Linked DNA regions of Collimonas fungivorans. Each later gene encodes a partner of the first gene's protein in a complex. Links are inferred from orthologs where the notes say so. Each region holds a gene or a part of one and is shown on either strand. Other genes may lie near its edges.

Region 1 (15,799 bases):
GCGGTCCCGATAGGATTGCCGCCATCGCTGATGATGACCTTGTCGCCCGGGGTCAGGCCGCCGCCGACCAGGGTCGGGGTAGTGTCGTCGGTGACGCCGCCGTCGCTCGGGATGCTGCCGGTCTGGGTGCCAACGTCGTCGATGACGTCGCCGATTTCCGGCTTGGCTGGCGCAGTGGTGTCGACCGTCAGGTCGAACTCATTGCTGTCGCTGACCACGCCGGCGGCGTTGGTCGAGGTTGCCGTGATGGTGTGCGGACCTTCGGTCAGGGTTGGGGTAAATACCCAATCGCCGTTGCCATCGGCCATCACTGAACCGACTGCAACCGGGTTGCCGTCGACGTAGATGTGCACCAGGCTGTTGGCGGTAGCCGTGCCGTGTACGGTCGGTGTGGTGTCGTCAGTGACGCCATGGTTGCTGATCGGACCGGTGATGCTGCCTTCATTGTCATCGACCTGGGTGATGGCAATCGTTACGGCGCCGGTGTCGACGATGAAATGGGTCGGGGCAGAGACCGGGCTGGTATTGCCGGCCTGGTCCACTACCTGGTTGCTGATGGTGTGCGCACCGTCGGCCAGTGGGGTCTCTGGCGTGTAGGTCCAGTTGCCACCGGCGTCGACCGGCACGGTCTTGACCGGCACGCCATCAACGATGACGACCACGCTGGTGCCTGGCTCGGCCTTGCCGCTGTAAGTCGGGTTGGCGTCGTCGGTGGTGTCGTTGTCGGCAATCTCGCCGGTGCGCGCACCGACGTCGTCGATCAGCGACAGATCGGTCGAGGCGCCTGGCGCCGTGGTATCGATGTTGATCGGGTATTGGCCGGTCGACACGCCGCCAGCGCTGGCGGTAAAGTTGTGCAAGCCGTCTGTCAGCGGGTTAGCCGCCGGCACCGGGAAGCTCCAGTTGCCGTCAGCATCGGACGTGGCCGAACCCAGTGCGACCGGGTTGCCGTCGACATAGATCATGACCACGGAACCGGCAGGTGCAGTACCGATTACCACCGGGGTATTGTCGTTGGTGAAGCCGTTCTCGGCAACAGGGACAGGCGTTGCGCCGTTGTCGTCGTTCACGCCGATGATGGCGGGCGCCGTCGGCACGCCGCCGGTAGCCACATCCAGGTCGAACTGGTTGCTTGGATCGCTGATATTGCCGGCAGCATCGCTGGCCTTGGCGGTCAGGTTATGCTCACCCAGGGACAGCGGGAAGTCTGGCGTGATGGTCCAGTTACCGCTGGCGTCCGCCTTGGTGGAGCCGACAGCTTTGTCGCCGTCGTACAAGGTGACGATGCTGTTCGGTTCGGCCTTGCCGCTGACGGTAGGTTGCGCATCGTCGGTGGCTGGGCCGCCCGAGGTCAGCGGGCCGGTCGAAGCGCCCTGGTCGTCGATGACCAGGTCGATGGTCGGCGCATCTGGCGCCAAGGTATCGATGTTCACGGTCCATGGATCGGACGGATCGCTGGTGTTGCCAGCCGGATCGGTAACAACGACGGTGAAGTCATGCTTGCCGTCATCCAGCGGCGGCGGGGTGAATTCCCACTTGCCGTCGTCGCCCACGATCGCGGTGCCGATAGGATTGCCGCCATCGCTGATGACCACGGTGCTGCCTGGCGTCAGGCCGCCACCGCCGCCGCCGCTCAGGGTCGGGGTATTATCGTCGGTATCACCGCCGTTGGGGATGGTGCCGGTCTTGCTGCCGACGTCGTCAGTGACGTCGCCGATGGCTGGCTTGCCTTCCATGGTGTCGACCACGACCACCCAGTCCGCCGATGGCAGGCCGACATTGCCGGCGGCGTCAGTCGCCGTGGCGGTGAATTTGTGCGGGCCGTCAGGCAGTTCGCTGGAGGTGATGGTCCAGTTGCCGTCAGCGTCGGCGACAATGCTGCCAACCTCGTTGCCGTCGGCGTACAGCTTGACCAGCGAACCGGCTTCAGCCTTGCCGCTCAGGGTCGGGGTCTTGTCGTCGGTCATGGCGCCGTTGTCGAGGAAGCCAGTGCTGCTGCCGGCGTCGTCCAAGGCCGATTCGATCAGGACCTGGGCTGGCGCGACCGTGTCGATGATGATGTCGCGGCCGTCCGATGGCGGTTTGCCGTCTTCGATCACGACGATCTCATGCGGGCCGTCGTCCAGCGGGTTGTCAGGGGTAAATGTCCACTTGCCGTCGTCGTCGACGATGGTCGAGCCGATCGGCTTGCCGTTGTCGATGATGGTGATGACTTTACCCGGGGTGCCGCCGTCGCCGATGATGGTTGGGGTGTTGTCGTCAGTGCTGCCGCCCGGAGGAATCGAGCCGGTGGTGGTGCCGACGTTGTCGGTGATATCGCCGATGGTCAGCTTGCCGTCGCCAGGATTGCCTGGGTTGCCGCCGTCGCCGGGATTGCCTGGGTTGCCGCCGTTATCGCCAGCAAGCGCCGCGCCGATCAGGCCCAGCGCGCCCAGGCCGAACAGGCCAAGGCCAAGCCAGCTCATGCCGGCGGCAGGCACCAGGCCGCTGCCGAAGCCGACCAGCGGGTTGCGGCCGAGCACCAGCGGGGAACTCACGCCTTCGCCCAGCATGCCGGCTTCATGGTTAGCTTCCGCATCGGAAGCGATGTATTCGTAATATGCGCCGTCTTCGGCCACGCCGACCAGCTCTTCGCCCTGCCCGTCTGCGCTGTAGAAACCTTCGATGATCAGCTCAGGATCTTCGTAACCGGTGCCTTCCAGGGACACGTGCAGGTCGTTGCCGACGCGGTGTACGGTGATGTTTTCCGGGGCTGCGCCGGTGTCGGCATCGGCCAGGATGAATTTGCCGCCCTTGATGGCTTTCACCTTGGTGGCGGAACCTTGCTTGGTCGTGCGGAGGTCCACGCTCTGCGTGATTTCCTTGCCATCGACCACGATTACTTTAACTGCGCTTGCTGCCATGATAATAATTCCTTAAAAGACTGAATTGCTTAATGTGAACGGTGGTAGCGACGGTACGCCACAACGCGGTTGTGCCGCTTGAGACTGCGGTCTTGCGCGTGCCGGCGTGTCCGATAAAAATCAGCTACACCCCATGCGCAGTAAAACCCGGCCGTGAAAGACATCTTTCGTGGTTGCCGAGCTTCGACGTAGAGCGGATTTTAGAGATGAGACAACTTGCGGTCTGTAGGCTCGGATTGACTTCGAATGGGGATAAATCCGTGAAAAATGTAGGACAAATCCGAGCGCTGTCGGACCGTCGTTTTAGCGCGATTGCGCTGGCAGCCAGTATCTGCCTATGAGACGGCTATCGCGGCGATAGCCACGGCCGGGAAAATCGACGGTTCTATTGCTGAAGAGCGGCTGTGTCATTGCTGATTCAGGTATTTACAACGAGAAGAAACTGTGCAAAACATTGTTAAATCCATGTCACAAAAATTCCCCGGCAGCCACGATATGACATTTCGATTGATGCCTGATTCGCAAACCCCTGATCCACCACATTGATGCCGGGGAGCATAGAATAGAAGCAAGCTGACGTCTGAAAACAACAAAAATCATGCGCCATTTCGGTTTTTATCGATTATTCGAATACGTTCGAAGCAAACCTGTCCGCGTAATGGCCGCCCTGCTTCTGGCAGCGGCCGCTCCTGCGCCGTGCGCATTCGCATCGAACCTGTCCGCGCGCGACCCTTCACAACTTACTCCGGCCCAGATCATGCAGTACATCGAGGAGCAAAAGGCAAGGGCCGCTGCCGGCAAAGGAAGCGACACGTCATCGACACCCTCGACGTCTGCGCCGCCGATGCTGCTCGAACCCAGCGGCAGGCCGTGGTGCTTGCGCTTCATGCCGAGCCTCCGCGTCGAAGACCTGGCCGAGCCGTTCCGGAGCAACGTGAAACGGTTCATTGCGGCGCTGGAGCAGGCCGGCATGCGCGTCGTCATTACCACCACCTACCGTCCGCAAGAGCGTTCCTACCTGATGCATTACTCGCTGCAAATTGCGCGCGACAAGGAGCGCCCTGCTTCCGTGCCGGCCTGGCGCGGGGTCAATATCGACTGGTCGCACCGGGACCGGGACAAGCTCAAGGCGAACCTGGCGCAAGCGAAGTCAGCGGCGCGCGACATGGTGAGCGGCTACGGCATCAGTTCGGTGCCGGTCAGCAGGCCGGGCCGCTCGGCGCATAATTTTTCGCAGGCGATCGACATGGTGATTACCGGCTATGCCGGCAAAACCATTGTCGACGCCCAGAAAAAAACCAGGACCGTACAAAACTTCATCGACCTGAAATCGGTCGGCGCTTCCTACGGCGTCATCTGGTACGGGCCCGAGGATAGCGTGCACTGGTCGGTCGATGGAAATTAGTCGTAGGGTGGATACCCGTGCCCACCCCACCAATAAGGCCATTTCATGAAAATAGTGTTTGCGTTGTTTTTCCTGGCAGTGCCGATGACGCCGCTGTTTGCGGCAGCCCCGGCGGCTGGATTATGGGAGGACGTGCTGGTGGTCGATGACCACACCTTGCAATTGATCTCGCACCGGCATTTCATCTTCACCGACCGGAAGCTGGCCGCGCCCACGGTGTTCACAGCGCTCAAGGATTTCGGCGGCGAGATCGACGCGTTTTGCTGCCTTGAAGTGCAAGATACAAATCCGCTTTCGGTCACCGAGATCGAGAAGAAATTCAGCAGCGATCACGATTTCGTGCAGCGTTTTTCACAGATCCGCGGCCTGCCGTACATGTATGAAGCGAAGCTCGCCAAGCGTGAAATCTGGAACGACAAGATGCTGCTGCTGAAGGGACGCAGGAAAGACGCTGACGACATCCCGTTTTCCGCGCCGGTCATCGCCGGGCGGCTTGGCTTCTCTGAAATTGCGGGCAACCGCTTCACCACTGCCGACGGCCACCAGGTCGAACTGAAGACCCGTTTCCCGGATAAAAACCGGCAGCGGCCGTTGCTGCATCGCTTTACGGTCGACGGTAAGAGAACGACATTCAGTGTGCCGGTTTTAGGAAATTGAACAACATGGATTGCACAAACTCGCATCTACGAGCTCCACTCGATTTGCAAGGCCGTAGGGTGGGCAGGTTTTTCTGCCCACGCTGAATTGGCGCGCTCCCGCGTGGGCACAGGGTGCCCACCCTATATCAGTTGGCGTTCACGCCTTCCATCTCGGGGATAGAATAATTAGGGTCAGAGTCGAATTATTTGCATTGTCAAAAAGAAACATTCGATCGGCGACGATTGCAAAAAGACGTTTAATCCCCCCTACGCCTGAAGATTATCCGGCGAACTCGAATGCGGGCTTGAAAAATCGACAGAGCGTCCCTATACTTAGCACTCGTTAGGAGAGAGTGCTAACAATCTCCTCGACCTAGTCACTGTGCGGCGCATTCATATAGCAAAGCAGAGCGGTCAGTCCACTTTGCTGCGATGTTGCTGCAAATACAAATAACCTGTTGAATCTCAAGGAGTCACATATGAATCTTCGTCCTTTGCACGATCGCGTCATCGTCAAGCGTCTCGACCAGGAAACTAAAACTGCATCCGGCATCGTGCTGCCAGACGCAGCTGCCGAAAAGCCGGATCAAGGTGAAGTCCTGGCCGTCGGTAACGGCAAGATTCTGGAAAACGGCAATGTCCGTGCGCTGGCAGTCAAGGTTGGCGACCGCGTTCTGTTCGGCAAATACTCCGGCCAGGCTGTCAAGATCGACGGCAATGAACTGCTGGTAATGCGCGAAGAAGACCTGTTTGCCGTAGTCGAAGCCAAGTAATTCCGGCCAGGCCGGAATTCTCTGGTTGGCCGGCGCCTGGCGCTTCCGACCGGATCCGGTCACTACCCAATCGAATTGAACCTATTCAGGAGAATAAAACATGGCAGCAAAACAAGTAATTTTCGGCGATGAAGCACGCGCCAAGATCGTCAACGGCGTCAACATCCTGGCTAATGCAGTCAAGGTGACCCTGGGTCCTAAGGGCCGCAACGTGGTCCTGGAACGCAGCTTCGGCGCTCCTACCGTCACTAAAGACGGCGTTTCGGTCGCTAAAGAAATCGAACTGAAAGACAAGCTGGAAAACATGGGCGCGCAGCTGGTGAAAGAAGTCGCTTCCAAGACTTCCGACAACGCTGGCGACGGTACTACTACTGCAACCGTGCTGGCGCAAGCCATCGTGCGCGAAGGCTTCAAGTATGTTGCCGCCGGTTTCAACCCGACTGACCTGAAGCGCGGTATCGACAAAGCTGTTGTCGCCATCGTTGCCGAAATCAAGACCCTGTCGAAGCCAACCACCACCAGCAAGGAAATCGCCCAAGTCGGTTCGATCTCGGCTAACTCCGACACCGACATCGGTGAAATCATTGCCAAGGCAATGGACAAGGTCGGCAAAGAAGGCGTGATCACCGTTGAAGACGGCAAGTCGCTGGAAAACGAACTGGACATCGTCGAAGGCATGCAATTCGACCGCGGCTACCTGTCGCCATACTTCATCAACAACCAGGAAAAGCAAGTTGTTGCCCTGGAAAACCCGTTCGTCCTGCTGTTCGACAAAAAAGTTTCGAACATCCGTGACCTGCTGCCGATCCTGGAACAAGTCGCCAAGTCCGGCCGTCCTCTGCTGATCATCGCAGAAGATGTCGAAGGCGAAGCGCTGGCTACCCTGGTTGTGAACAACATCCGCGGCATCCTGAAGACTGCAGCTGTCAAGGCGCCAGGCTTTGGCGACCGTCGTAAAGCCATGCTGGAAGACATCGCTATCCTGATCGGCGGCCAAGTGATCGCTGAAGAAGTCGGCCTGACACTGGAAAAAGCTACCCTGGCTGAACTGGGCCAAGCCAAGCGTATCGAAATCAGCAAGGAAAACACCACCATCATCGACGGCGCCGGCGAAGCCATCACCATCGAAGCACGCGTCAAGCAAATCCGCGCGCAGATCGAAGAAGCCTCTTCGGACTACGACCGTGAAAAACTGCAAGAACGCGTCGCCAAGCTGGCCGGCGGCGTTGCGCTGATCAAAGTCGGTGCTGCTACCGAAGTTGAAATGAAAGAAAAGAAAGCCCGCGTTGAAGATGCTCTGCACGCTACCCGTGCAGCAGTTGAAGAAGGCGTTGTGCCAGGCGGCGGCGTGGCATTCCTGCGCGCACGTGCCAACATCAAGGACCTGAAGGGCGACAATCCTGACCAGGAAGCCGGCATCAAGATCGTGCTGCGCGCGATCGAAGAGCCACTGCGCCAGATCGTATTCAACGCTGGCGACGAGCCATCGGTTGTGGTCAATGCAGTCCTGGCTGGCAAGGGCAACTACGGTTACAACGCTGCCGACGGCACTTATGGCGACATGATTGCACTGGGCATCCTGGACCCAACCAAGGTTACCCGTTCGGCATTGCAAAACGCCGCTTCGGTTGCTTCCCTGATCCTGACTACTGAAGCGATGATCGCTGAACAGCCAGAAGACAAGTCGGCTGGCGGCATGCCAGGCGGCATGGGTGGCATGGGCGGTATGGGTGGTATGGACGGCATGATGTAATTCCAAAGGCCGGCATTCTTCCGGCCTTTGTGAAACATCTGTTGTTGCTTTATGAAAAAGCCTGCGATGGTTATCCGTCGCGGGCTTTTTTACATCGCGCTCCGTAGCCCGTTAAATGGGGTCAGAGTAATTTTCGCAAAAAACGCGAAAAAAACTCTGACCCCATTTAACTACGTCTGCGGTGTTTGTATTTGCATAGACACGACGGTAATAACGCCATGCCTAAATGTTCCTTCCCATGCTTGACAAACGCTTATAAAATAAGCACCTACTAAAATACATAACGGCGGCGAGATTGTTGATGTTTATGCAATCAGCTGCCTTTTTTCATTCTGAAATGATAGAAATCAAAGCAGTCACCCAGCGCTTCAACGGCGCGCGCGGGCCGGTCGATGCGGTGCGCAACGTCAGCCTGTCGATCCGCAAGGGCGAAATCTTCGGCATCATCGGCCGCAGCGGCGCCGGCAAGAGCACGCTGGTGCGTTGCCTCAACCTGCTGAACCGCCCTACTTCCGGCAACATCGTCGTCGACGGCAAGGACCTGACCACGCTCGACGCCGAGCAGCTGCGCGGCGCGCGGCGGGAAATCGGCATGATTTTCCAGCACTTCAACCTGCTGTCGTCGCGCACCGTGTACGACAACATCGCGCTGCCGCTGGAGCTGGCCGGCTTGTCCAAAAGCGAGATCGCTAAAAAGGTCACGCCGCTGCTGGAACTGGTCGGACTGACCGCGCTCAAGGACAGTTATCCGGCGCAGATCAGCGGCGGCCAGAAGCAGCGTGTCGGCATCGCGCGGGCGCTGGCGAATGAGCCGAAAGTCTTGCTGTCCGACGAAGCCACCTCGGCGCTCGATCCGGAAACCACTCGTTCCATCCTGGAACTGCTGCGCAAGATCAATCGCGAGCTGGGCTTGACCATCGTCTTGATCACGCACCAGATGGAAGTCATCAAGATGATTTGCGACCGCATGGCGGTGATGGAAAGCGGCGAAGTGATCGAGCACGGCGAGGTGCTGGAGCTGTTCCGCTCGCCCAAGCACGAAGTCACGCGCGCCTTGATCGGCGACGTGATTGCCCAGGAACTGCCGCAAGGCGTATTGCAGCGGCTGCGCGCGCGGCTGGCGCAGAGCGATGCCGGCAGTGGCACCGATCATCTGTTCCGCTTTGCATTCACAGGCTCGGGCGTCGATCAGCCGCTGTTGTCGGAAGCAGTACGCAAGTTCGATCTCGATTTCAACATCCTGCACGGCCAGATCGACGAAATACAAGGACAGGCGTTCGGCTCGCTGGCGATTCTGGCCAACGGCACCAGCGAAAACATCCAGGCCGCCATGGCTTACCTGACAGCCCAGGGCGTCACAGTAGAGGAGCTCAACCATGTCATCTGAAATGCTCGATCTTTTTTTGTCGTCGTTCGGGAAACCCTGATGATGGTCGGCATCTCCGGCATTCTCGGCGCCCTGCTTGGCGTGCCGCTGGGTATCGCGCTGCACCTGACCGGCCGCGACGGCGTGTTGCCGCATCCGCTGTTCAACCGGGTCGCCGGGCTGATCGTCAATGCGGTGCGCTCGACACCGTTCATCATCCTGCTGGTGGCGGTGATTCCATTCACGCGCTTTTTTGTCGGCACCTCGATCGGCACCGCGGCGGCGATCGTGCCGCTGACGATTGCTTCCGCGCCGTTCATCGCGCGCCTGGTGGAAACCGCGCTGCGCGAAGTCGAACGCGGCCTGATCGAAGCGGCGCAGGCGATGGGCGCCACTACCTGGCAGATCGTCTACAAGGTGCTGGTGCCGGAAGCCTTTGCCGGCATCGTCGCCGGCCTGACGATCACCTTCGTCAGCCTGGTCGGTTATTCGGCGATGGCGGGCGCCATCGGCGGCGGCGGCCTCGGCGACCTGGGGATACGCTACGGTTACCAGCGCTTCCTGCCTGAGGTGATGCTGCTGGTAGTGGTGATCCTGATCGTATTTGTGCAACTGGTGCAGACGCTGGGCGACATCCTGGTGCGCCGCCTCAGCCATCGCTGATTTTTTCGGGACCCTGCGCACGCAGTTGCTGGCGCCGGACCTGCCATGATTTTTGAAAGGAAGAAAATGAATCGTCGTCAATTAGTGCAGTTCTTTACCGGCCTGGGCCTGATCGCGGGCTTGAGCGCCGCTCCCGCCAGCGCCGTCTTCGCGCAAGACAAACCGATCAAGATCGGCGCCACCGGCGGTCCGCATGCGCAGATCCTGGAAATCGTCAAAAAAGTGGCGGCCAAGGATGGCTTGGTCATCCAGGTGGTCGAATTCAGCGACTACATCCAGCCCAATGCCGCGCTGGCTGCCGGCGACCTCGACGCCAACAGCTACCAGCACTTGCCTTACCTGGAAGCGCAGATCAAGGACCGCGGCTATAAGCTGGTGAATGTCGGCTACACCATCACTTTCCCGATGGGCGTGTATTCCAAGAAAATCAAGTCGCTCAAGGACCTGAAAACCGGCGCCCGCGTCGGCGTGCCTAACGACCCGACCAATGGCGGCCGCGCCCTGCTGCTGCTGCAGGCGCAAGGCGTGCTGAAACTGAAGGCGGACGCCGGCTTGAAAGCGACGCCGCTGGATATCGTGGACAACCCGAAGAAACTGAAGATCGTCGAAATCGATGCGGCCCAGCTGCCGCGTTCGCTGGATGACCTGGATGCGGCCGCGATCAACGGCAACTATGCCGAATCCGCCGGATTGGATCCGACCAAGGACGGCATCGCCATCGAAGCGGCGAAAGGCCCGTATGCCAATGTCATCGCGGTGCGTGCCGCCGACAAGGACAAGCCTTGGGTAGCCAAGCTGGTCAAGGCTTACCACAGCCCTGAAGTCAAACAGTATGTCGTGAACCAGTTCAAGAGTTCGGTGATTCCGGCCTGGTAATACAAGGCAAGAACACAAAAGCCCGCGCTGCATAAACAGCGCGGGCTTTTTTTTGCGCATGAGAGACGCTCTGCGTGGGCAGAAAACCTGCCCACCCTACGGCCTGACTTATTGCCAGCGCAAGCCGTAGCCGACGCTCAGGCCGGTATTGGTGCCGGTTGAGCTGACGCCGATGCCCCAGGCGCTATTGCCCTTCTTGCTGACCGCCCTGAATTGCAAGGACAGCGCACCGTAACCTTGGTAGGAACCGATGCCGACGCCGAGGCCTTTTTCGCCTCCGTACAGGGTCGGCATCACCGCGCCCGTCGCCGCCATGCTCATGGCGATACCGGCGTAGGCAATACGCTTGATGTCGCCAATCTGGTTTTGTATATCGCGCAGCTGGGACACATTCACGGCGTCAGTCAGGTTGATCCCTGGCGCAACGTTGGTGATGCGGCGCTCGCTGCCGACGGCGCCGACCGACACCGTATTGACCTGGTTCGCCACCGAATAGGCGCCCAACGCCACCGAACGGTTCGCCGTAGCCTGGGCACCGGCGCCCAGCGCTACCGCATCGTTGCCTGAAGCCAGTGCATCATTGCCGACTGCCACGGTCGGATCGCCGGTAGCGCGAGCGTTGTAGCCGATCGCCACCGAACCTGCTTGCGAAGCCAATGCACGGAAGCCGACTGCGGTGGTGTTGGTATCGGTCGCCTGCGCGTTCGAGCCGATCGCCGTTGCGCCATCCTTGGTCGCTTGCGCGCACAAACCTAAACCGGTGGCGTCGACGCCGTTGACGCTGCCACAGGTGGCGGCGTTCACATTGTTGACGGCCGTGCCGCTGGTGCCGCGGGTGCGCACGCTGCCGTTGCTGTTGGCGCCGCCTATGGTGGTGGCGCCGATGGTGGCGCCATTGGCGTTAGCTGCCGCAGATGCATCCACCAGCGGTTTCAAGGAAGTCGACAATGAAGCCGCGCCATTGGCCATATTGCTGAGGCCGGTCGACAGCGAACCCACCTGGCTCAAGCCTGTCGACAAGGACGAAATGCCGGTCGACAAGGATGCAATTCCCGTCGAGGCCGAGGTCGACAATGAACTCACGTTGCTGGTGGTGGTAGACAATCCCGTCGACAAGGAATTGATATTTGAAGTATTGCTGGAAAGGCCGGTCGACAGCGAATTGATGCTGCTGGTGTTGGTCGACAAGGCGGTCGAAGTCGAGGTCGACAGCGAACCGACGTTGCTGTTGGCGGTGCTCAGGCCGGTCGACAGCGAGCCGAGGCCGGCCGAGGTCGAGGTCGACAGCGAGTTCAACTGGCTGACGTTGACCGCATCGAAGTTTTCCGTACCGGCGGCGACGTTGATGATCTGCCGTTCCTTGCCGACCGAACCGACCGACACCACATTGTCGCGGTTTGTGCCAAGGACTGACTGATTGATCGAATTGGCGCCGATCGCCACCGAATTCGAACCGGTGCTTACCTTTGCATCGTCCGAACCATCCAGCTTGCCGTCCGCCTTGAAATAATTGGCGACGCCCGATTTCTGCAGGTTGGAGACACCGGTCGACAGCGAGCTCACATTGCTGTTGACGGTGCTCAGGCCGGTCGAAGTCGAAGTCGACAGTGAGTTGGCGTTGCTGTTGGTGGTGCTCAGGCCGGTCGAGGTCGAAGTCGACAGCGAGGCGATGCCGGTCGAAGTCGAGGTCGACAGCGAGGAAACGTTGCTGTTGGTTGTGCTCAAGCCGGTCGAGGTTGACGTCGACAGGGAATCCACATTGCTGTTGGTTGTGCTCAGGCCGGTCGAGGTTGATGTCGACAGCGAATCCACATTACTGTTGGCCGTGCTCAGGCCGGTCGAAGTCGAAGTCGACAGTGAGGCGATGCCGGTCGAAGTCGAGGTCGACAGCGAGGAAACGTTGCTGTTGGTTGTGCTCAGGCCGGTCGAGGTTGAAGTCGACAGCGAATCTACATTGCTGTTGGCCGTGCTGAGACCAGTCGAGGTTGAAGTCGAGAGCGAAGTCACGCTGCTGTTGGCGCTGCTCAGGCCGGTCGACGTCGAGGTCGACAGTGAGGTAATGCCTGTGGAAGCCGAAGTCGACAGCGATGTGACATTGCTGTTCGTCGTGCTCAGGCCAGTCGAGGTTGAAGTCGACAGCGAATCTACATTGCTGTTGGCTGTGCTCAGGCCGGTCGAGGTTGAAGTCGAGAGCGAATCCACATTGCTGTTGGCTGTGCTCAGGCCGGTCGAAGTCGAGGTCGACAGCGAGCTGATGCCAGTGGAAGTCGAGGTCGACAGCGACGAGACATTGCTGTTGGTGGTGCTCAGGCCGGTCGAGGTGGAAGTCGACAGGGAATCTACATTGCTGTTGGCTGTGCTGAGGCCGGTCGAGGTCGACGTTGACAGCGACGTCACACTGCTGTTGGCGCTGCTCAGGCCGGTCGAAGTCGAGGTCGACAGCGAGCTGATGCCAGTGGAAGTCGAGGTCGACAGCGACGAGACATTGCTGTTGGTGGTGCTCAGGCCGGTCGAGGTGGAAGTCGACAGGGAATCTACATTGCTGTTGGCTGTGCTGAGGCCGGTCGAGGTTGACGTCGACAGCGAAGTCACGCTGCTGTTGGCTGTGCTCAGGCCGGTCGAAGTCGAAGTCGAGAGCGAGCTGATGCCGGTAGAAGCCGAAGTCGACAACGATGTGACATTGCTGTTCGTCGTGCTCAAGCCGGTCGAGGTGGAAGTCGACAGCGAATCTACATTGCTGTTAGCTGTGCTGAAGCCGGTCGAGGTCGACGTCGACAGCGACGTCACACTGCTGTTGGCGCTGCTCAGGCCGGTCGAAGTCGAGGTCGACAAGGAGCTGATGCCGGTCGAAGTCGAAGTCGACAGCGAGGCGACGTTGCTGTTGGTGGTGCTCAGGCCGGTCGAAGTCGAGGTCGACAGCGACGACACATTGCTGTTGGTGGTGCTCAGGCCGGTCGAAGTCGAGGTCGACAGCGACGACACATTGCTGTTGGTGGTGCTCAGGCCGGTCGATGTCGAGGTTGACAGCGATGCGATCCCGGTTGAGGTCGATGTCGACAGCGAAGTGACATTACTGTTGGTCGTGCTCAGTCCGGTCGAAGTCGAGGTCGACAGCGATGCGATATTGCTGTTGGTGGTGCTCAGGCCGGTTGAAGTCGAGGTCGACAACGATGTGACGTTGCTGTTGGTGGTGCTCAAACCGGTCGAGGTTGATGTCGACAGCGAGGCGATGCCGGTGGATGTCGAAGTCGACAGCGACGCGACGTTGCTGTTGGTGGTGCTCAGGCCGGTCGAGGTGGAAGTCGACAGCGAGTCCACATTGCTGTTGGCTGTGCTGAGGCCGGTCGAGGTCGATGTCGACAGCGAAGTCACGCTGCTGTTGGCGCTGCTTAGGCCGGTCGAAGTCGAGGTCGACAACGAACTGATACCAGTGGAAGTCGAGGTCGACAGCGATGAAACGTTGCTGTTGGTGGTGCTGAGGCCGGTCGAGGTTGAAGTCGACAGGGAATCCACGTTGCTGTTGGTCGTGCTGAGGCCGGTCGAGGTGGATGTCGACAGCGAAGTCACACTGCTGTTGGCTGTGCTCAGGCCGGTCGACGTCGAGGTCGACAACGAACTGATGCCGGTGGACGCCGAAGTCGACAGCGATGCCACATTGCTGTTGGTAGTGCTCAGGCCGGTCGAGGCCGAAGTCGATAGCGATGTCACATTGCTGTTGGTAGTGCTCAGGCCGGTCGAGGTCGAAGTCGACAGCGACGAAACACTGCTGTTGGTCGTGCTCAGGCCGGTCGAGGTGGAAGTCGACAAGGAGCTGATGCCGGTCGAAGTCGAAGTCGACAGCGACGCCACATTGCTGTTGGTGGTGCTCAGGCCGCTTGAGGTCGTGGTCGACAGGGAATTGAGCTGGCTGACATTCACGGCATCGGTATCTGCCGTGCCCGCTGCCAGGTTGGTAATCTTCTGGCCGCTGTTGTCGATGCCATGGGTGGTCGTGGCGCCGGTGACGGTCAGCCCGGCCGTGGTGATGCCGGTCGACAGCGAGGCAACCGTTGTGCTCAGGCCTGTAGACAGCGATGTCACGCCGCTTTGTGCTGTGCTGATGCCGGTCGAGGTTGAGGTCGACAGCGAAGTTACATTGCTGTTTGTGGTGCTCAAGCCGGTCGAAACTGAAGTCGACAGCGAGCTCACATTGCTGTTGCTAGTGCTCAAGCCGGTCGAAGCCGAAGTCGACAGCGAGACAATGCCGGTCGAAGCCGAAGTAGACAGCGAGGTCACGTTGCTGTTGGCTGTGCTCAGGCCAGTCGAGGTGGAAGTAGACAGCGAGACAACACCGGTCGAAGCCGAAGTCGACAGCGATGACACATTGCTGTTGGTAGTACTCAAGCCGGTCGAGGTCGAAGTCGACAGCGAAGCAATGCCGGTCGACGTCGAGGTCGACAACGAAGTCACGTTGCTGTTGGTCGTGCTCAGGCCGGCCGATGTCGAGGTTGACAGCGATGCGATCCCGGTTGAGGTCGACGTCGACAGCGAAGTTACATTGCTGTTGGTCGTGCTCAGTCCGGTCGATGTAGAGGTCGACAGCGATGCGATCCCGGTTGAGGTCGACGTCGACAGCGAAGTTACATTGCTGTTGGTGGTGCTCAGGCCAGTCGAAGTGGAAGTCGACAGCGAAGCAATGCCAGTCGAAGCCGAAGTCGACAGCGATGTCACGTTGCTGTTGGTAGTGCTCAAGCCAGTCGAGGTTGAAGTCGACAGTGAGGCAATGCCGGTCGACGCCGAAGTCGACAGCGATGTGACATTGCTGTTGGTGGTGCTCAGTCCCGTTGAAGCCGAAGTCGACAGCGAGACAATGCCGGTCGAAGTCGATGTCGACAACGAGGTAACGTTACTGTTGGTGGTGCTCAGGCCGGTCGAAGCCGAGGTCGACAGCGAAACGATGCCGGTCGAAGCCGAGGTCGACAGCGACGTCACGCTGCTTTTGCTTGTGCTCAAGCCTGTGGAAGCCGAAGTCGACAGCGAGACGATGCCGGTCGAAGCCGAGGTCGACAACGACGTCACGTTGCTGTTGGTGGTGCTCAGGCCGGTCGAAGCCGAAGTCGAAAGCGAGACAATGCCGGTCGAAGCCGAGGTCGACAGCGAGGCCACGCTGCTGTTGGTGGTGCTCAGGCCGGTCGAGGTTGAGGTCGAGAGTGATTTGACATTGCTGCCGGTGGTGCTCAAACCTGTGGAAACAGAGGTCGACAAGGAAACGATGCCGGTCGACAGGCTGCTCACGCCGGTGCTCAATTGCGCTACGGTCACTATATCCTGCGCTGCCGAACCATCCGCAACGTTGGTAATGCGGCGCAATGCGGCGGCGGATCCTACCGAGACCTCGGAAAGTGGAGCGGCCGTGCCTGTCAGGAAACCGGTGCCGGTAGGC
Region 2 (15,850 bases), 2.7 Mb from region 1 along the record:
AACGGATGCTGGTGTCGACAATGCCGTAGATCGTGACATTAGTCTGGGCCATCGCGCTCCCGCTGGCCAAACCTGCTGCTACCAGCATCAAGGAATATTTTTTCATGCATCTCTCCGTAAGTTAAACATTTTTTAGATTTTATTCGACGGCCTGGCGACGCCTGCTCCCACGTCGCCCCGCCATCGCTTTACCGCCACTGCTGCTACCTCACGCTGCCATTTCAGCGTTGCCGGGGTAAAGCTGAGCAGACATCATATCAGCACAACTTTCCCCCAAAACAAGTTGTTGCTAAAATCCAACTAAGTTTATTCGGATTTCAGTACGCCACGACGTATCTGGTCGCGCTCGATGGACTCGAACAGCGCCTTGAAATTGCCTTCACCGAAGCCTTCGTCGCCTTTGCGCTGGATGAATTCGAAAAACACCGGACCCAAAGTGGTGGCCGAGAAAATCTGCAGCAGCAGGCGCTGGCCATCCTGGTTCGAGACACCGTCCAGCAGGATGCCGCGCATCTGCAGCTCGGCGGTCGGCTCGCCGTGGTTTGGCAGGCGCCCTTCCAGCATTTCGTAGTAGGTAGCCGGCGGCGCTGTCATGAATGGCGTGCCCATCTTCTTCAAGGCGTCCCATGTCTGCACCAGGTTATCAGTTTGCAAAGCAATATGCTGTATCCCTTCGCCGTTGAACTGCATCAGGAACTCTTCGATCTGGCCCGAACCTTTGGACGACTCTTCATTCAGGGGAATGCGGATCTTGCCGTCCGGCGCGCTCATCGCCTTGGAAGTCAGGCCGGTGTACTCGCCCTTGATGTCGAAATAACGGACTTCGCGGAAATTGAACAGTCGCTCGTAGAACGCCGCCCAGTGCGCCATGCGGCCGCGGTATACATTGTGGGTCAGGTGGTCGATGGTTTTCAGGCCGGCGCCGACAGGGTTGCGCTCCGCGCCTTCGATGAATTCGAAATCGATGTCATAGATTGACTTCCCGGGAGTGAAACGATCGATCAGATACAGCGGCGCGCCGCCGATGCCCTTGATCGCCGGCAAACGCAATTCCATCACGCCGGTGTTGATTTCCATCGGCTCGGCGCCGCGCTCCAGCGCGCGCTGGTACGCCAGGTGTGCGTCATTGACGCGGAACGCCATGCCGCAAGCGGACGGGCCATGCTCTTTGGCGAAATAATAGGCTGGGCTCTTGGGCTCGTAATTGATGATGAAATTGATATCGCCCTGGCGATACAGGGTCACATCCTTGGAGCGGTGGCGCGCCACCTTGGAGAAGCCCATGGCTTCGAATGCCGGCTCCAGCACATTCGGGGTCGGCGAGGCGAACTCGACAAATTCAAAGCCGCACAGGCCCATGGGGTTTTCAAACAGATCGGACATGATGTACTCCTGCAAATAAAGTCTGGTGGACTGGATCAAAACGGATCAGCCGCGGGTAGCGGCAGATTCCGAGGTTTCTGGCGTAATCAGTTGTTGCAAGGCGATTTCAAAAGCGACTTTGGCGATGCCCGTACGGCTGGCCGAACGGCCGTGGCATTTTTCCAGCGCCGCGGCGACGGTGGCCGAAACGTCGCCGAAGATGGCTTCATCGGAAATTTCCACCTCGCTTTGCATCAGGAACGCAAAGGCTCGCGCCATGCCGCAGTTGGCGACGAAATCCGGGATCACTGCGACCTTGGTGTCGGCGTATTCATAGATCGGGCCGTAGAAAATATCGCTGTCGGCAAACGGCACGTTGGCGCCGCTGGCGACCACTTCCAGGCCGTGGGCGACCATCTGGTCGACCTGTTCCTGCCGCACCAGGCGCGAGCCGGCGCAAGGCAGGAAAATGTCCGCGCCTACGCTCCAGATCGCCGCATTGCAGGCATCGAACGACAGCATGTCGCCGGCAATCAGCTGGTTGCCCTGCTTGGTCAGGAACAAGGCATGCACTTCTTCGTGGCTGTAGCCTTCGGCTTTCACCAGGCCGCCGTTGCGGTCGATGATGCCGACTACACGCGCGCCAGCCTTGGACAGGTAGTACGCCGCGGTCGAACCGACATTGCCCCAGCCCTGCACGATCACGCGCTTGCCTGCGACGCTGCCGCCATACAGGCGGTAGTAGTGCAACACAGATTCGGCCACGCCCCAGCCTGTGATCAGGTCCGCCACCAGGTGTTTGCGGCTGGCGGCTGGCGTGTAACGCGCATCTTCCACTACCTTGGCCACGCCCATGCGCAACTGCCCGACTTTCTGGATGCGGGCGCTGTCGCTAGGCTGGAAATGGCCGTTGACGATGCCTTCCTGCGGATGCCACAGGCCGTAGCTCTCGGTCATCGGAATCACTTCATGGACTTCGTCGACATTCAGGTCGCCGCCGGTGCCGTAATAGGTTTTCAGCAAAGGCGTGACCGCCTTGTACCAGCGCCGCAGCACGCCATCCTTGCGCGGATCGGCAGGATCGAAATCGATGCCCGACTTGGCGCCGCCGATGGCCGGGCCGGAGACGGTGAACTTGACTTCCATGGTCTTCGCCAGCGATTCCACTTCGCGCCGGTCCAGGCCGCTGCGCATGCGGGTGCCGCCGCCCGCCGCGCCGCCGCGCAGCGAATTGATCACGATCCAGCCGCGCGCCGGGGTCTCCGCGTCATGCCATTCAAAGACGATTTCCGGCGCCCTGCTTTCAAACGCGTTGAGTAAAGCCTTCATGCTGCTCCTTCAGATTTCCTTGGTTACGACGACCCTGCCGCTATCTACGCAATTAACCCAGCAGCAGCTTGTCGTCATCGATTTTTTCGCCGCGCGTGGTTTCAAACATCCGCAGCAGATCCGGCACATCCAGGCCGCGGCGCTGTTCGCCGTGCACATCCAGGATGACTTTGCCTTCGTGCAGCATCACCGTGCGCGTGCCGTAATCCAGCGCCTGCCGCATGCTGTGGGTGACCATCATGGCCGTCAGCTTGCTCGATTCGACGATCTTGGCCGTCAACGACAAGATGAAGGCTGCCGTCTTCGGATCCAGCGCGGCGGTATGCTCATCCAGCAGCAGGATGCGCGACGGCCGCAGCGAAGCCATCAGCAGGCTGACCGCCTGGCGCTGGCCGCCGGACAGCAGGCCCATGCGGTCGGACAGGCGGTTTTCCAGGCCCAGGCCGAGGATGCTGAGCTTTTCGCGGAACAGCGCGCGCAGGTTGCGGTTCAGGGAAAAACGCAGGCCGCGCGGGCTGCCGCGCTTCCAGGCCAGCGCCATGTTTTCTTCAATCGTCAGGCTCTCGCAGGTGCCTGCCATCGGATCCTGGAATACGCGCGCCACCAGGTCGGCGCGCTGCCAGCTGGAACGGCGGGTGGCGTCGGTGCCGTCGATGGTGATGCTGCCGCTGTCGACCATCAGGTCGCCGCAGACTGCATTCAGCATGGTCGATTTGCCGGCGCCGTTGGAGCCGATCACGGTGACAAACTGGCCAGAAGGAATTTCCAGCGACAGACCGCGCAAGACCTTGTTTTCGATCGGCGTATCGGGATTGAAAGTGATTTCCAGGTTATCGAGTTTCAACATCAGTTTTCCCCTTTGCGCGCTGCCAGGCCATTGTTGATACTGGCGGAAGGCTTGGTTTTTCCATTGCCACGCATGCGCCTGTAACTGCGCTTGAAATTGGGAATCAGCAGCGCCAGGCCGACCAACAGCGCCGTGACCAGATTCAGGTCCTGCGCCTTGAGGCCAATAAAATCCATGTCCAGCGCCAGCGCAATGAAAAAGCGATACAGCACCGCGCCGAAAATACAGGCCGCCGTGGTCACTACCAGGCTGCGCGCCGGCAGCACGGTTTCACCGATGATCACTGCTGCCAGGCCGATCACGATGGTGCCGATGCCCATCGAGATATCGGCGCCGCCCTGGGTCTGCACAAACAAGGCGCCGGCCAGCGCTACCAGCGCATTGGAAATCGCCAGGCCCCACACCGTTTGCCGGTTGGTGGAAATGCCCTGGGCGCGCGCCATGCGCGCATTGGCGCCGGTGGCGCGCATCGACAGGCCAGTTTCGGAAGCAAAAAAGGCATCCAGCAAGAGCTTGGCGATCAGCACGATCACCAGCATCACCAATGGCTGCACCCAGTAGTCCGACAGGCCGCCGATGCTGGTCATGCTGAACACCGTCGGCTCGCTGATCAGCGCCACGTTGGGTTTGCCCATGATGCGCAGGTTGACCGAATACAACGCGATCATCACCAGGATGCTGGCCAGCAATTGCATGATCTTCAGGTATACATTCAGGCAGGCCGTCACGCAGCCCGCCAGTCCGCCTGCCAGCAGTGCAATGAAAGTGGCAAGGAAAGGATTCCAGCCGGAGACAATCAGGGTAGCGGCAACTGCACCACCGAGGGGAAAACTGCCGTCGACCGTCAGGTCGGGAAAATTGACGACACGGAAAGACAAGAACACGCCAAGCGCGACCAGGCCAAAAATCAGGCCGATCTCAATGGCGCCTAGCGAAGCGATGAGCGACATAAACTTCCTTCAATAAGCTCGGGACCGCCCTGCCGGCAAGGCGGCAGGCGGTTCACCAACAAGACAATCACCAACAATCAATCACCAACAATGCGCAGACTGATGGCCGTTGCGGCCATCCGCGCGCATCTTATTGTTCGACTACCTTGGCCGACTTGACCAGGTCAGCCGGCAAGGTCAGGCCTTGTTTCAGCGCAGCTTTAGGATTGACGTAGAGTTCGAATGTCGTGCTGGTTTGCGAAGCGATCTTGCCGGCGGCTTCGCCCTTCAGGATGCGCACCACGATCTTGCCGGTCTGGCGCCCGAGGTCGTAATAGTTGAGGCCGATGGCGGCGGCCGCGCCGCGTTTCACGGCGCCGGTGTCGGCGGCGACCACAGGCAGCTTGGCCTGTTCCGCCACCTTGACGATGCCTTCGAAGGCTGACATGACGTTGTTGTCGGTAGGTGCATAGATGACGTCGACCTTGCCGACCAGGCTTTGCGCAGCGCTAGGCACATCGATGGTGCGGGCGGCGGCGCCTTCGACCAGGGTCAGGTCGGTGCCGGCCAGCAGCTTCTTGAGCGATTCGACGATGGATACCGAATTCGCTTCGCCCGGGCTGTAGATCACGCCGATGCGCTTGGCTTTCGGCGCCACCTTGCGGATCAGCTCGATCTGCTTGTCCAGCGGCGACATGTCGGAAACGCCGGTGACATTGGTGCCGGACGCATCCCAGCTCTTCACCAGCTTGGCCGCGACCGGATCGGTCACCGCGGCGTACACGATAGGCACGGTCTTGGTGGCGGCCACCAGCGCCTGGGCCGACGGGGTGGCGATCGCGACCGCGACATCCGGCTGGCTGCCGGCATATTTACGGGCGATCTGCGACGCCGTAGCGTTGTTGCCTTGCGCGCTCTGGTATTCGAACTTCAGATTCTTGCCGGCTTCATAGCCGGCCGCCTTCAACTCGTCCTTGACGCCGTCGCGCACAGCGTCGAGCGCCGGATGTTCAACGATGGCCGTCACCACTACTGTTTTATCGGCAGCATAGGCAGCGGAGGCGGATACGCCCGCCAGGCTAAGCAAGACTATGGATGCAATAGCGGAACGCAAGAAAGGAAATTTCATGACTTTGTCTCCAAATGAGTCAGTTTGGTTGCCGGAAATCGGCTTCGTTATTATATTGCAACAGGAACATGCATCATGTTGTACCTATGCTGTTCCCCTGCTGCGCCATATGTTATTTTGAAAAAAGTATAGCTTTTAACGCTAAAAATTGGCTTGCGACTTGAGGCCGATGTTTACCCGGTTATGAAATATAATTTCGCAGAAAACCCGTAAATCGAGAATAAATTGCACAAAATAGACATCGATCAAATCGACCGCAAAATGTTGACTTTTCTGCAGCAGAACGGCCGCGTGTCCAACCTGGAGCTGGCACAGGAAGTCAATCTGTCGGCTCCTCAGTGCCACCGGCGCCACCGGCGGCTGGAAGAAGCGGGGTTTATCGTACGCTATGAAACCCGCCTGAATCCAGCCAGCCTGGGTTTGTTCGTGATCGCCTTCGTCCATGTCTCGATGGAAAAAGGACATATCAACGACTTGTCCGGCTTCAAGAACGCCATCAACGAATGGCCGCAGATCCTGGAATGTTACTCGGTAACCGGCGACTTTGACTATGTCCTCAAGGTCACCGCGCACGACTTGAAAGAGTTGTCGGATTTTCTGATGGAAAAGCTGATGCGCATGCGCGGCGTCAGCGGCGTGCGCTCCAGCGTCTGTCTGGATGAAATCAAGTCGACCAACATGCTGCCCTTGCCACCGGCCTGAAGCAACGCTCAAATGAAAAAGCCGCACCCTTGTGGGATGCGGCTTTCTGGAGCGCTGGCGAGATAACACCCGCACTCTGCCGGCGGACCGGCGTTCAATAAACCTGATCGTTCTACTGAATCAATCTAATCAAGCAACCTTGGCTTCGAAGAACTGTTCATCTTCAGTCGAGCCGTGCAAAGCGGTAGTCGAGGACTGGCCTTGCTGGATCGCCTGGGTCACTGCATCGAAATAACCGGTGCCGACTTCGCGCTGGTGCTTGACCGCGGTGAAGCCCTTGTCGGCGGCAGCGAATTCGGCTTCCTGCAGTTCGACGAATGCGGACATCTGGTTGCGGGCATAACCGTGCGCCAGGTTGAACATCGAGTAGTTCAATGCATGGAAACCGGCCAGCGTGATGAATTGGAACTTGTAGCCCATCGCGCCCAGTTCTTTCTGGAACTTGGCGATAGTGGCGTCGTCCAGGTTCTTTTTCCAGTTGAACGACGGCGAGCAGTTATACGCCAGCATCTTGCCTGGGAACTTGGCATGCACCGCTTCCGCGAATTTCTTGGCGAAAGCCAGGTCCGGCTTGCCGGTTTCGCACCACACCAGGTCGGCGTACGGCGAATAAGCCAATGCGCGCGAGATAGCCTGCTCGATGCCTGGGCGAGTCTTGTAGAAACCTTCGACGGTGCGCTCGCCGGTCAGGAACGGCTTGTCGTTTTCATCGACGTCGGAAGTCAGCAGGTCGGCCGCTTCCGCATCGGTGCGTGCGATCACCAGGGTCGAAGTGCCGGAAACGTCAGCCGCAAGGCGCGCCGCGTTCAGCTTTTCAACCGCTTCCCGGCTCGGCACCAGCACCTTGCCGCCCATGTGGCCGCATTTCTTGACCGAAGCCAGCTGGTCTTCGAAGTGGACGCCGGCAGCGCCGGCATCGATCATCGATTTCATCAGTTCATAGGCATTCAACACGCCGCCGAAACCGGCTTCAGCATCCGCCACGATAGGTGCGAAAAAGTCGATATCGTTTTTGCCTTCCGACCATTGGATCTGGTCGGCGCGCTGGAAAGTATTGTTGATGCGCTTGACCACCAGCGGCACCGAGTTGGCCGGATACAGCGACTGGTCGGGATACATTTCGCCGGCCAGGTTGGCGTCGCCGGCGACTTGCCAGCCCGACAGATAGATCGCTTTCAAGCCTGCCTTGACTTGCTGCATCGCCTGGTTGCCGGTCAGTGCGCCGAGGGAGTTGACGAATGGCTCTTCGTGCAGCAACTTCCACAGTTTGTCGGCGCCGCGTTTTGCCAGCGTGTGTTCGATCTGGACCGAACCGCGCAGACGCACCACGTCTTCTGCAGAATAATTGCGGGTAACGCCCTTCCAGCGTGGATTCTCGGCCCAGTCCTTGGCCAGTGCGGCAACTTGCTGTTCACGTGTAGTCATCGTCGTTCTCCTGTTAAAAACAAAAAGTAAAATCAAATCCGATGACTAAATAGTAGGCCTATCTGTGCGAGGCAACAATGTCTTATATAAGACATATAAGTATTTTTATTTTGTTTAAATTCAATAACTTAACTTTCATTTTTTGCGATATGAAATAAAATTCCTGAGAGTGAAATATGAAAATGGTGCTTCGCATTTTAAAATTTCATATTATGAAACGCATGTCGTATCCTGAAATATGCGAAAAAAAACGGGGAGCAAGCTCCCCGCGAGTTTCCCGTCCTTATGGCCGTCCCTTGCTTCAGAACGATTTTGTCAAGGCCAGGTAGAAAGCGCGGCGCTGGCCAAACTGCGGCGCACCGACGCCGATGCCCGAACCGTCGCGAATTTCATAGACCTTGTCGAGCAGGTTGATCACACTCAGGCGCGTGGTGAACTTGCCGATCGGGCTGTCGTTGAAGGTATGGCTGGCGCCCAGGTTGACTTCGGTATACGCCGGCAAATGCTCGGTATTGGCGAAACCGCTGCGCAAGCCGCTGCCGAACAATGCATCCGCCGTCAGCGTGGTGCCCTGCCACAGATAGGAAACCCCGGTCGAGGCGGTAATGCTTTGATCGTGGTCCAGGTGCACCCAGTTGCTGGAGATGTAGTTCAGTTCATCCTGGCCGAAGTTGTACTGGCTCGACACGATGTTCTTGCCCAGCGCGGTAGAGCGCGCCAGGTTCAGGTAGGCCGACAGGTTGTCCTTGTGATAGTTAACCGTCAGCTCCAGGCCGTACACCTTGCCCTGCGCATAGTTGAACGGCGTGTACAGCAAGGCCGAACCGAACTGCCCTTCGTCCAGCATGTTCTTGACCTTCTTGTAGTAGCCGTCCAGCCCCAGCGTCACATGCTCGGTCAACTGGTGGTTGACGCCCAGGTCGTAATAATCCGAACTCTCGGCCTGCACCGCGTCGTTCTGGTTGTTGGCCGGAGCGTTAGTGGTGCCGTTGAAGCTGGCGATGGTGTTCGAACCGATCAGTTCGCTGGCGGGCGGCGTGAAGTACCTGGCATAACCGGCATGGAAGGTAGTCTGCGGCGTCATCTGGTACACCACGCCGATGCGCGGACTGAACTGGCTGGCGCTGACATAGGCATTCACCCAGTCGGCGCGGGCGCCGTAATTCAAGGTCACTTTATCGCTCAGTTTCCATTCGTCCTGCAGATAGATGCCGGTCTGGTTGGTCGTCTTCTGGCTGCTGTCGGCCAGCGCGATCGGCTGCGTCGACAGCTGCGCGCCGCTGTCGTCCGCAGGGAAAGTCAGCGAGTTGTCGCTGTTCTTCAAGTTCTCGCGGGTGTAGTTGATGCCGGCGCGCAGCGTATGGCTGGCGTTCAGGCGGTAACTGCCGTCAGCCTGCAGGCCGTTCGCCAGGCCGGTACGCAACACCCGCGAGGCGACGCCGGTATACAACAGGTCGCCCGCCTGGTCCGGCTCGAACAGCACTTTTGAATAACGGCTGAATGCCGCCACCTGGTAATCGATGTCGGAACCGATTTTTCCTTGCAGGGCAAGGATGCCGTAGCGGTTGGTTTCATGCTGCCGTTCGTTGAGGTCGGCGGACGGCAAATCGGCCGCGCCGTCCAGCTGGAAACCCGGAGTCTGGCCGGCGCTGTTGGGTATCTGGAAACGGCCGTCCGAATTGCCGAGGATCAGGCTGACCCGCGTATCGGCGTCGAGCAGGTAAGAGAAATAACCGAAAGCCTTGTTTTGCAAAGTGCGGTCATGCAAGGCGCTGGACGCGCCGGTAGGATTTTCGATGCCGAGGTTGTTGGCTTCAAAGGAACCGTTGATATAGTAGCTGAAGGAATCAGTGCTGCCGCTCACATCGCCGCTGACCTGGCGCGTGTTGTTGCTGCCGATCTGCACGCCGATATTGCCGCCGTTCTGCAACTCGCCGTTCTTGGTATGGATATCGACCACGCCCGCGGTGCGGTAGCCGTATTGCGCCGGCAAGGCGCCGGTGAGGACGCTGACGCTGTCGACAAAGCGAGTGTCCAGTGTCTGGCCGAAACCGGAAATGCTTTCCGGCAGGATGATGCCGTTCAGGCGGTATTGCAGGTTGGCGTGGTCGCCGCGCACGTGCAGTTGGCCGAAGGAATCCTGGGCCACGCCGGGCGCGCGCAGCAAGACTTCATTGAATGCCGTGTCCTCGCCCTGCGGCATGGCGGCGATTTCCTTGCGGCCGATGCGATAGATGCTGCTGCCGGTTTCCACCTGGATGCCATTCCTGGCGCGATCCAGGCGATCGGCGGTGACCACCACCGCATTGCTGGCCGTGACCGTGCCGGCCTGGCTGGCTTTCAACGTGATATCGGCAGTCGCGCCAGCCTCGTCGGCCACCGTCACCGTGCCGTTTTCCGACTGGAAGGAAGGCTTGCCGACGCTGATCGCATAGCTGCCGGGCGCGATGCCGCTAAAGACAAAATGTCCCTGCTGGTCGCTGCGGGTGCTGCCGACGGCGTTGCCGCTTGCATCTTTCAAGGCAACCGTGGCGTCAGGCAAGGGGTGGCCAAGGGCGTCATGGATGGCGCCGCTGATTTGTTTGGCAGCGGACTGCGCATAAGCAGCGGGAACGGCAAAACCGTAGGCGAGCGCAATCAAGGCGCTTAATTGTAGTGGACGCAACAAGCGTGTTTTCATTCTCAAAACTCCAATAGCGGGATTAACCCCGCAGATAAGCCGGCCGGCGATCCGGCGGCCGGTGGCAAACGCCGCAACACGATCGGAAATGGCGCAGCCTCAAGGCTGGGTCAGCAACAAATAGGGAAAAACAAAGAGGGGGTCAGGCGATGGAGGTCGGCGGGGCTTGAGAATGCGGAGTCAGGTAGTGCTTCTGCGCCGGGATGAAGGCATACACCAGTTCGATGGCGCTGCGGTAAGCAAACACCAGGACCGGCGCCAGCACCGGCACCGGGCTGGACGGGACAGGAGAAGGGAAATCGGCAGCCAGGTCGCAGCTGACGCAATCGGATGAAATTTCGGCCAGGCTGTGGTGATGGAACGCCATGCCGACCAGCTGCAGCACCAGGATAGCCAGCGCCAGCCATAACGCCAACTGCTGCAGGCGCAGCTTGAGCCGGCGCTTGGCGTGGAAATGCGGTTCGACGATCAGGCGCATGCGGCACCCGTGCAACCGCCAGCTACGTCCGCTTCGAGCAAACGCGCACCGGCCGCCCGTGCAAAGCACGGCGACGACATGGTGGAGCTGGTTTGCTGACGATACATGCGGTTCGGCCTGGTTATGTCTCTGGTAAAAAATCAAGGACTGAAGCTGCGAGTGTAATCGGGAACCGGCATCGCCTGCAAGTCAATTGCAACACAGTTGCATGGATTGAACCGCGTGTTGTTCATCAGGCAAACCCGGGCGGCGGCCATGCCGCCTCCTTCTCCGATGCGCGGTTAAAATCCCGCTTACAATCGATTGCCTTGGCATGAACTTGCGCCGCAACGGCGACAGGCCCAGCCTCTCATCAGCAACAGACAGGAGAATGAATGTCGAATCGTGAAGAAACCGTGGCGCAATGGCAGGCAGAGGATAGCGCCGTGCGGACCAGACTGGCGGCGCCCGGCGTGGCCTCGCTGGAACAGCTCAAGCAATATAGCGGCGTTGAATTCTTGCAAGCCATCCTGAGGGGCGAATTGCCGATTCCGCCGATTGCGCAAACGCTGGACTTCAACCTGATCGAAGCCGAATTCGGCCGTGTGGTGTTCCAGGGCACGCCTGCCATGCAGCATTACAACCCGATCGGCAGCGTACACGGCGGCTACTTTTGCACCTTGCTGGATTCGGCGCTGGGATGCGCGGTGCAGTCGGCGCTGCCCAAGGGCAGCGGCTACACCACGCTGGAACTGAAAGTCAACCTGATCCGCGCGCTCACGGATAAGACCGGGCCGGTGCGCGCCATTGGTAAAGTGATCCAGGTCGGCGGCAGGGTCGGCGTGGCGGAAGCCAATATCGTGGACGCCGAAGGCAAGATCTATGCGCATGCGACCACTACCTGCCTGGTGTTTCCCCTGCCCTGAGAATGATCGCGATGTAGCGGCTAGTCTGGCCGCACGCTGTCGTCGGCTGGCGTTTCCGCCGCCAGCTTCGCCAGCTTGATGTATTCGATGTTCAAGGTAATCGCTTCGCTATAGCGCAGTACAAAATAATTGCCGTCGACGCCATAGAAGCGCGCCAGGTCCTGCTCCACCGTGGCGTCGTTCTCCTTGTCGGCGACCAGCGGACGACGCATTACCTGCTGCAGGATGAGCCGGTCGAGGACACCGTCGACGTCAAAAACATAATCCGTCAGGAGGCCGGTAAACAGTACCGCCTGGCCAGCCACGTCGACAATCGCTGATACCGCGATCAGATCCGGCGGCCTTCCTTCTTCAGAATCGGCGCCGGTCAGCAGGTAGTACCACGGCGCCTGGTTAAAGCGTAGCCAGGGGGAAAAACGGCCGGTCCCGTCTAACCGGAAGCGGATGATGAGCAGCCGGAAAACAGTCGGCACTAGCCAGGCTCCACCATACAAGCTCAGGAAGTAGGAACCGATCCAGTAAAATTCCAAGGCGATCCCATTAATCGCCCTGGACTGGCTAGCTGGATCAGAAGACAGCAGTTCCAGCAACAGCAGCGGCTGCAATACGCGTCCAAACAAGACTGCAGACAGCAGCAGCCACACGGAGTGGAAAATGCAGTCCCACAACACCGCCTCGGTGACAATCTGACCGAACGGAGAATAATCAAAGGAAACGCGCTCTGCGCGTTTGAAACGGGAACGGGCGATAAAACCGGGGAGCAACAGCAGGAAGATAATGAAAGCAGGCAGTGCTACATTCATCAATACGCTCAGGCAGCGATGGGAACGACGGTAATCCGGTAGCGGACCGTTCCCTCTTGCTCAGAGTGCAAGCTGATCACATTGTCAGGCTGGACAGCGGTGGACAACGATGACCTCGAGTTCTTGCTGGCCAGATATGCGCGCAACTGCTGCGCAGCCTGCGGGTCAGCAAGAATTTTTTTGGCCAATTCGCTCTGAGGTGCTTTCATAGTTTCTTTACTATGCCATAAAAAAACATCGTTTGCATGTTCTCATCACAATATCTTCATTCATTAATAACCGGCTTAACAACGAGATTGTTATATACAAATAACAAGATATAACTTTGGTGTATATAGGGTCGCTGATAAAATGGCAAGCCTGACTGAATCTGTGAAGCAAACCTGTGATCCGCATCGAGCACCTGCATAAAACCTACCCGCTGGAACGCAATGCCAAAACCGCCGGCACGCCCGTCGCCGCATTGTCCGACATCAACCTGCACATCAAGAAGGGTGAAATCTTCGGCATCATCGGCCGCTCCGGCGCCGGCAAAAGCACCCTGATCCGCACCCTCAACATGCTGGAACGCCCGTCCGGCGGGAAAGTCCTGATCGAGGGCGAAGACATCACCGCGCTGGACAACAGTGGACTGCACCGGCTGCGCCAGCGCGTCGGCATGATTTTCCAGCACTTCAACCTGCTGGGCGCCAAGACCGTGGCCGCCAACATCGACTGGCCGCTGAAGATCACCGGCAAATACACGCCGCAGGAACGTGCCGCCCGGGTCAGCGAACTGCTGGATCTGGTCGGACTGGCCGAGCACCGCGACAAATACCCGGCGCAACTGTCCGGCGGCCAGAAACAGCGGGTCGGCATCGCCCGTGCGCTAGCCAATACCCCGCACCTGCTGTTATGCGACGAAGCCACTTCCGCCCTTGACCCGGAGACCACGCAAGCAATCCTGCGCCTGCTGCTCGACATCAATCGCAAGCTGGGCCTGACGATCGTGCTGATCACGCACGAGATGCAGGTGATCCGCAACATCTGCGACCGCGTTGCGGTAATCGAGGGCGGCCGCATCGTCGAAAGCGGCGACGTAGCCGAAGTGTTCCTCCATCCGCAGCATGCGGTAACGCAAAGCATGGTCGCCGAAAGCACGCCGTTTTCTGCAGAGACGGCATTGCTGCCGTCGACGGTACCGGGCGCCAGCCAGCTGCGCGGGCTGCTGGTGCGCCTGACCTATGTCGGCGACATCACCTACCAGCCGATCCTGAGCAGCATCGCCGCCGCCACGCCGGCGCTGATCACCATCCTGCAAGGCACCATCGCCCGCATCAAGGACACGCCCTATGGCCAGCTGCTGGTGGAACTGCGCGGCGAACCGGCCGACGTCGCGCAAGTCTTCACCACGCTCGATCAGCACAACATCCGCCATGAGGTGCTCGCATAATGGACTTCTCTCTCATCGACTGGGGCGACATCTGGCAAGCCACCTGGGAAACCCTGGCCATGACCGGCTTTTCCCTGCTGTTCACGATACTGCTCGGACTGCCGCTCGGCATCCTGCTGTTCATTACCGGCAAACGCCAGCTGCTGGAACAGCGCGGCATCTACCGGGCGTTGTCGCTGGTCGTCAACGTGCTGCGCTCGGTGCCATTCCTGATCCTGCTGATCGTGATGATCCCGGTCACGGTAATCCTGGTCGGCACTTCGCTCGGCGTGCAGGGCGCGATTCCGCCGCTGGTGCTGGGCACCGCGCCGTTCTTCGCGCGCCTGGTGGAAAACGTGTTGCGCGAAATCGACCGCGGCGTGGTGGAAGCCTGCCAGGCCATGGGCGCCAACAAGCGCCAGATCATCTTCGGCGCGCTGCTGCCGGAAGCCCTGCCCGGCCTGATCGCCGCCACTACCGTCACCGCGATTGCCCTGATGTCGTATGCCGCCATGTCCGGCGTGATCGGCGGCGGCGGCCTGGGCGACCTGGCGATCCGCTTCGGCTACCAGCGCTTCCAGACCGAAGTCATGGTCACCACGGTTGCGGTGCTGGTGGTGCTGGTGCAGGCGCTGCAGTTTTCCGGCGACCGGCTGGTGCAGCATTTCACGCGCAAGTAATTTTTCTGTTTTTTTTAAAATCAAAAAAAGGGAGTTTATATGTCACGCAAATTTTCACTGTCTCTGGGACTGGCTGCGGCCGTGTTCTCTACCTTCAGCCTGATCGCCGCCGCGCCGGCGCAAGCCGCCGACAAGCTGGTGATCGCCGCCACGCCGGTGCCGCATGCGGAAATCCTCGATTTCGTCAAACCGATCCTGGCCAAGGAAGGCGTCGACCTGCAGGTCAAGGTGTTCACCGACTATATCCAGCCGGCAGTGCAGACCAACGAGAAACGGGTCGACGGCAACTTCTTCCTGCACCAGCCCTATCTGAACGAATTCAAGAAGAGCCACAAGAACGATATCGAAGTAGTGATCACCAAGGTCCACGTCGAGCCGTTCGCCGGTTATTCGACCAAGTACAAGAAACTGGCCGACTTGCCGGACGGCGCCACGGTCGCCATTCCGAACGACCCATCTAATTCCGGCCGCGCCTTGCTGCTGCTGTCGCGCCAGGGCCTGCTGAAACTGAAGGACCCTGGCAATATCTCGGCGACCCAAAAGGACATCATCGAGAATCCCAAGCACCTGAAGTTCAAGGAACTGGAAGCAGCCACCCTGCCGCGCGTGCTGAACCAGGTCGACCTGGCCCTGATCAACACCAACTATGCGATCGAAGCCAAACTCAATCCGGTCAAGGATTCGCTGTTCATCGAAGATGCCAATTCGCCTTACGCCAACCTGCTGGTCGCCCGTCCGGACAACAAGGACAGCGCCGCCGTCAAGAAACTGGCCGCGGCCTTGAACTCGCCGGAAGTGAAGAAATTCATTGAAGAGAAATACAAGGGTGCAGTAGTACCCGCCTTCTGATCGCCCTGACCACAGTCAGACAGCAATAACAAAAGAAGCCTCCGCGATTTGCGGGGGCTTTTTGGTTTACACTGGCTCTTTTGCGGTTAATGAACTCCCCAACACCTTAGAGGTACATCATGGAAGAAAAAGTGGAAACCAATGCATCCCAGCGCGACGCCTTCCTGGAAGAGAAAGCGTTCAAGTCACGCACCGTACTGCTGTTCGGCCAGATCAACGACACCGTAGCGCGCGATACCGTGCGCCAATTGATCGCCCTCTCCGGCGAATCCAAGGCGCCGATCAATTTCCTGGTCTGTTCGCCGGGCGGCCACGTGGAAT

What was found.
Region 2: the proteins of CFter6_RS20935 (region 1) and CFter6_RS09015 are in contact, whole or in part, in a crystal structure (PDB 6CVL), measured with the Escherichia coli proteins. The link is inferred for Collimonas fungivorans from one-to-one orthologs.

The regions. Positions count from the first base shown.
Region 1 is NZ_CP013232.1:4,769,812-4,785,610, forward strand. The notes cover bases 6,890-9,834. They hold CFter6_RS20935 (methionine ABC transporter ATP-binding protein), read left to right. Parts: upstream 6,890-7,809; coding sequence 7,810-8,859; downstream 8,860-9,834. Other genes in these bases: groL (chaperonin GroEL), read left to right, coding at 6,890-7,472; CFter6_RS20945 (MetQ/NlpA family ABC transporter substrate-binding protein), read left to right, coding at 9,568-9,834. In the rest of the region: CFter6_RS20910 (Ig-like domain-containing protein), read right to left, coding at 1-2,903; CFter6_RS20915 (hypothetical protein), read left to right, coding at 3,562-4,308; CFter6_RS20920 (hypothetical protein), read left to right, coding at 4,354-4,965; co-chaperone GroES, read left to right, coding at 5,426-5,719; more of groL, read left to right, coding at 5,820-6,889; more of CFter6_RS20945, read left to right, coding at 9,835-10,377; CFter6_RS27055 (YadA-like family protein), read right to left, coding at 10,486-11,346. UniProt on the Escherichia coli protein: Part of the ABC transporter complex MetNIQ involved in methionine import. Responsible for energy coupling to the transport system. It has also been shown to be involved in formyl-L-methionine transport.
Region 2 is NZ_CP013232.1:2,103,141-2,118,990, reverse strand. The notes cover bases 12,855-15,850. They hold CFter6_RS09015 (methionine ABC transporter permease), read left to right. Parts: upstream 12,855-14,020; coding sequence 14,021-14,680; downstream 14,681-15,850. Other genes in these bases: CFter6_RS09005 (ATP-dependent Clp protease proteolytic subunit), read left to right, coding at 15,649-15,850; CFter6_RS09010 (MetQ/NlpA family ABC transporter substrate-binding protein), read left to right, coding at 14,720-15,529; CFter6_RS09020 (methionine ABC transporter ATP-binding protein), read left to right, coding at 12,975-14,021. Also shown: CFter6_RS09085 (porin), read right to left, coding at 1-106; hppD (4-hydroxyphenylpyruvate dioxygenase), read right to left, coding at 307-1,383; CFter6_RS09075 (Glu/Leu/Phe/Val dehydrogenase dimerization domain-containing protein), read right to left, coding at 1,429-2,691; CFter6_RS09070 (ABC transporter ATP-binding protein), read right to left, coding at 2,744-3,538; CFter6_RS09065 (ABC transporter permease), read right to left, coding at 3,538-4,488; CFter6_RS09060 (ABC transporter substrate-binding protein), read right to left, coding at 4,619-5,596; CFter6_RS09055 (Lrp/AsnC family transcriptional regulator), read left to right, coding at 5,822-6,298; aceA (isocitrate lyase), read right to left, coding at 6,428-7,723; CFter6_RS09045 (TonB-dependent receptor), read right to left, coding at 8,025-10,403; CFter6_RS09040 (hypothetical protein), read right to left, coding at 10,546-10,881; CFter6_RS09035 (PaaI family thioesterase), read left to right, coding at 11,256-11,786; CFter6_RS09030 (hypothetical protein), read right to left, coding at 11,807-12,589; CFter6_RS09025 (hypothetical protein), read right to left, coding at 12,598-12,798. UniProt on the Escherichia coli protein: Part of the binding-protein-dependent transport system for D-methionine and the toxic methionine analog alpha-methyl-methionine.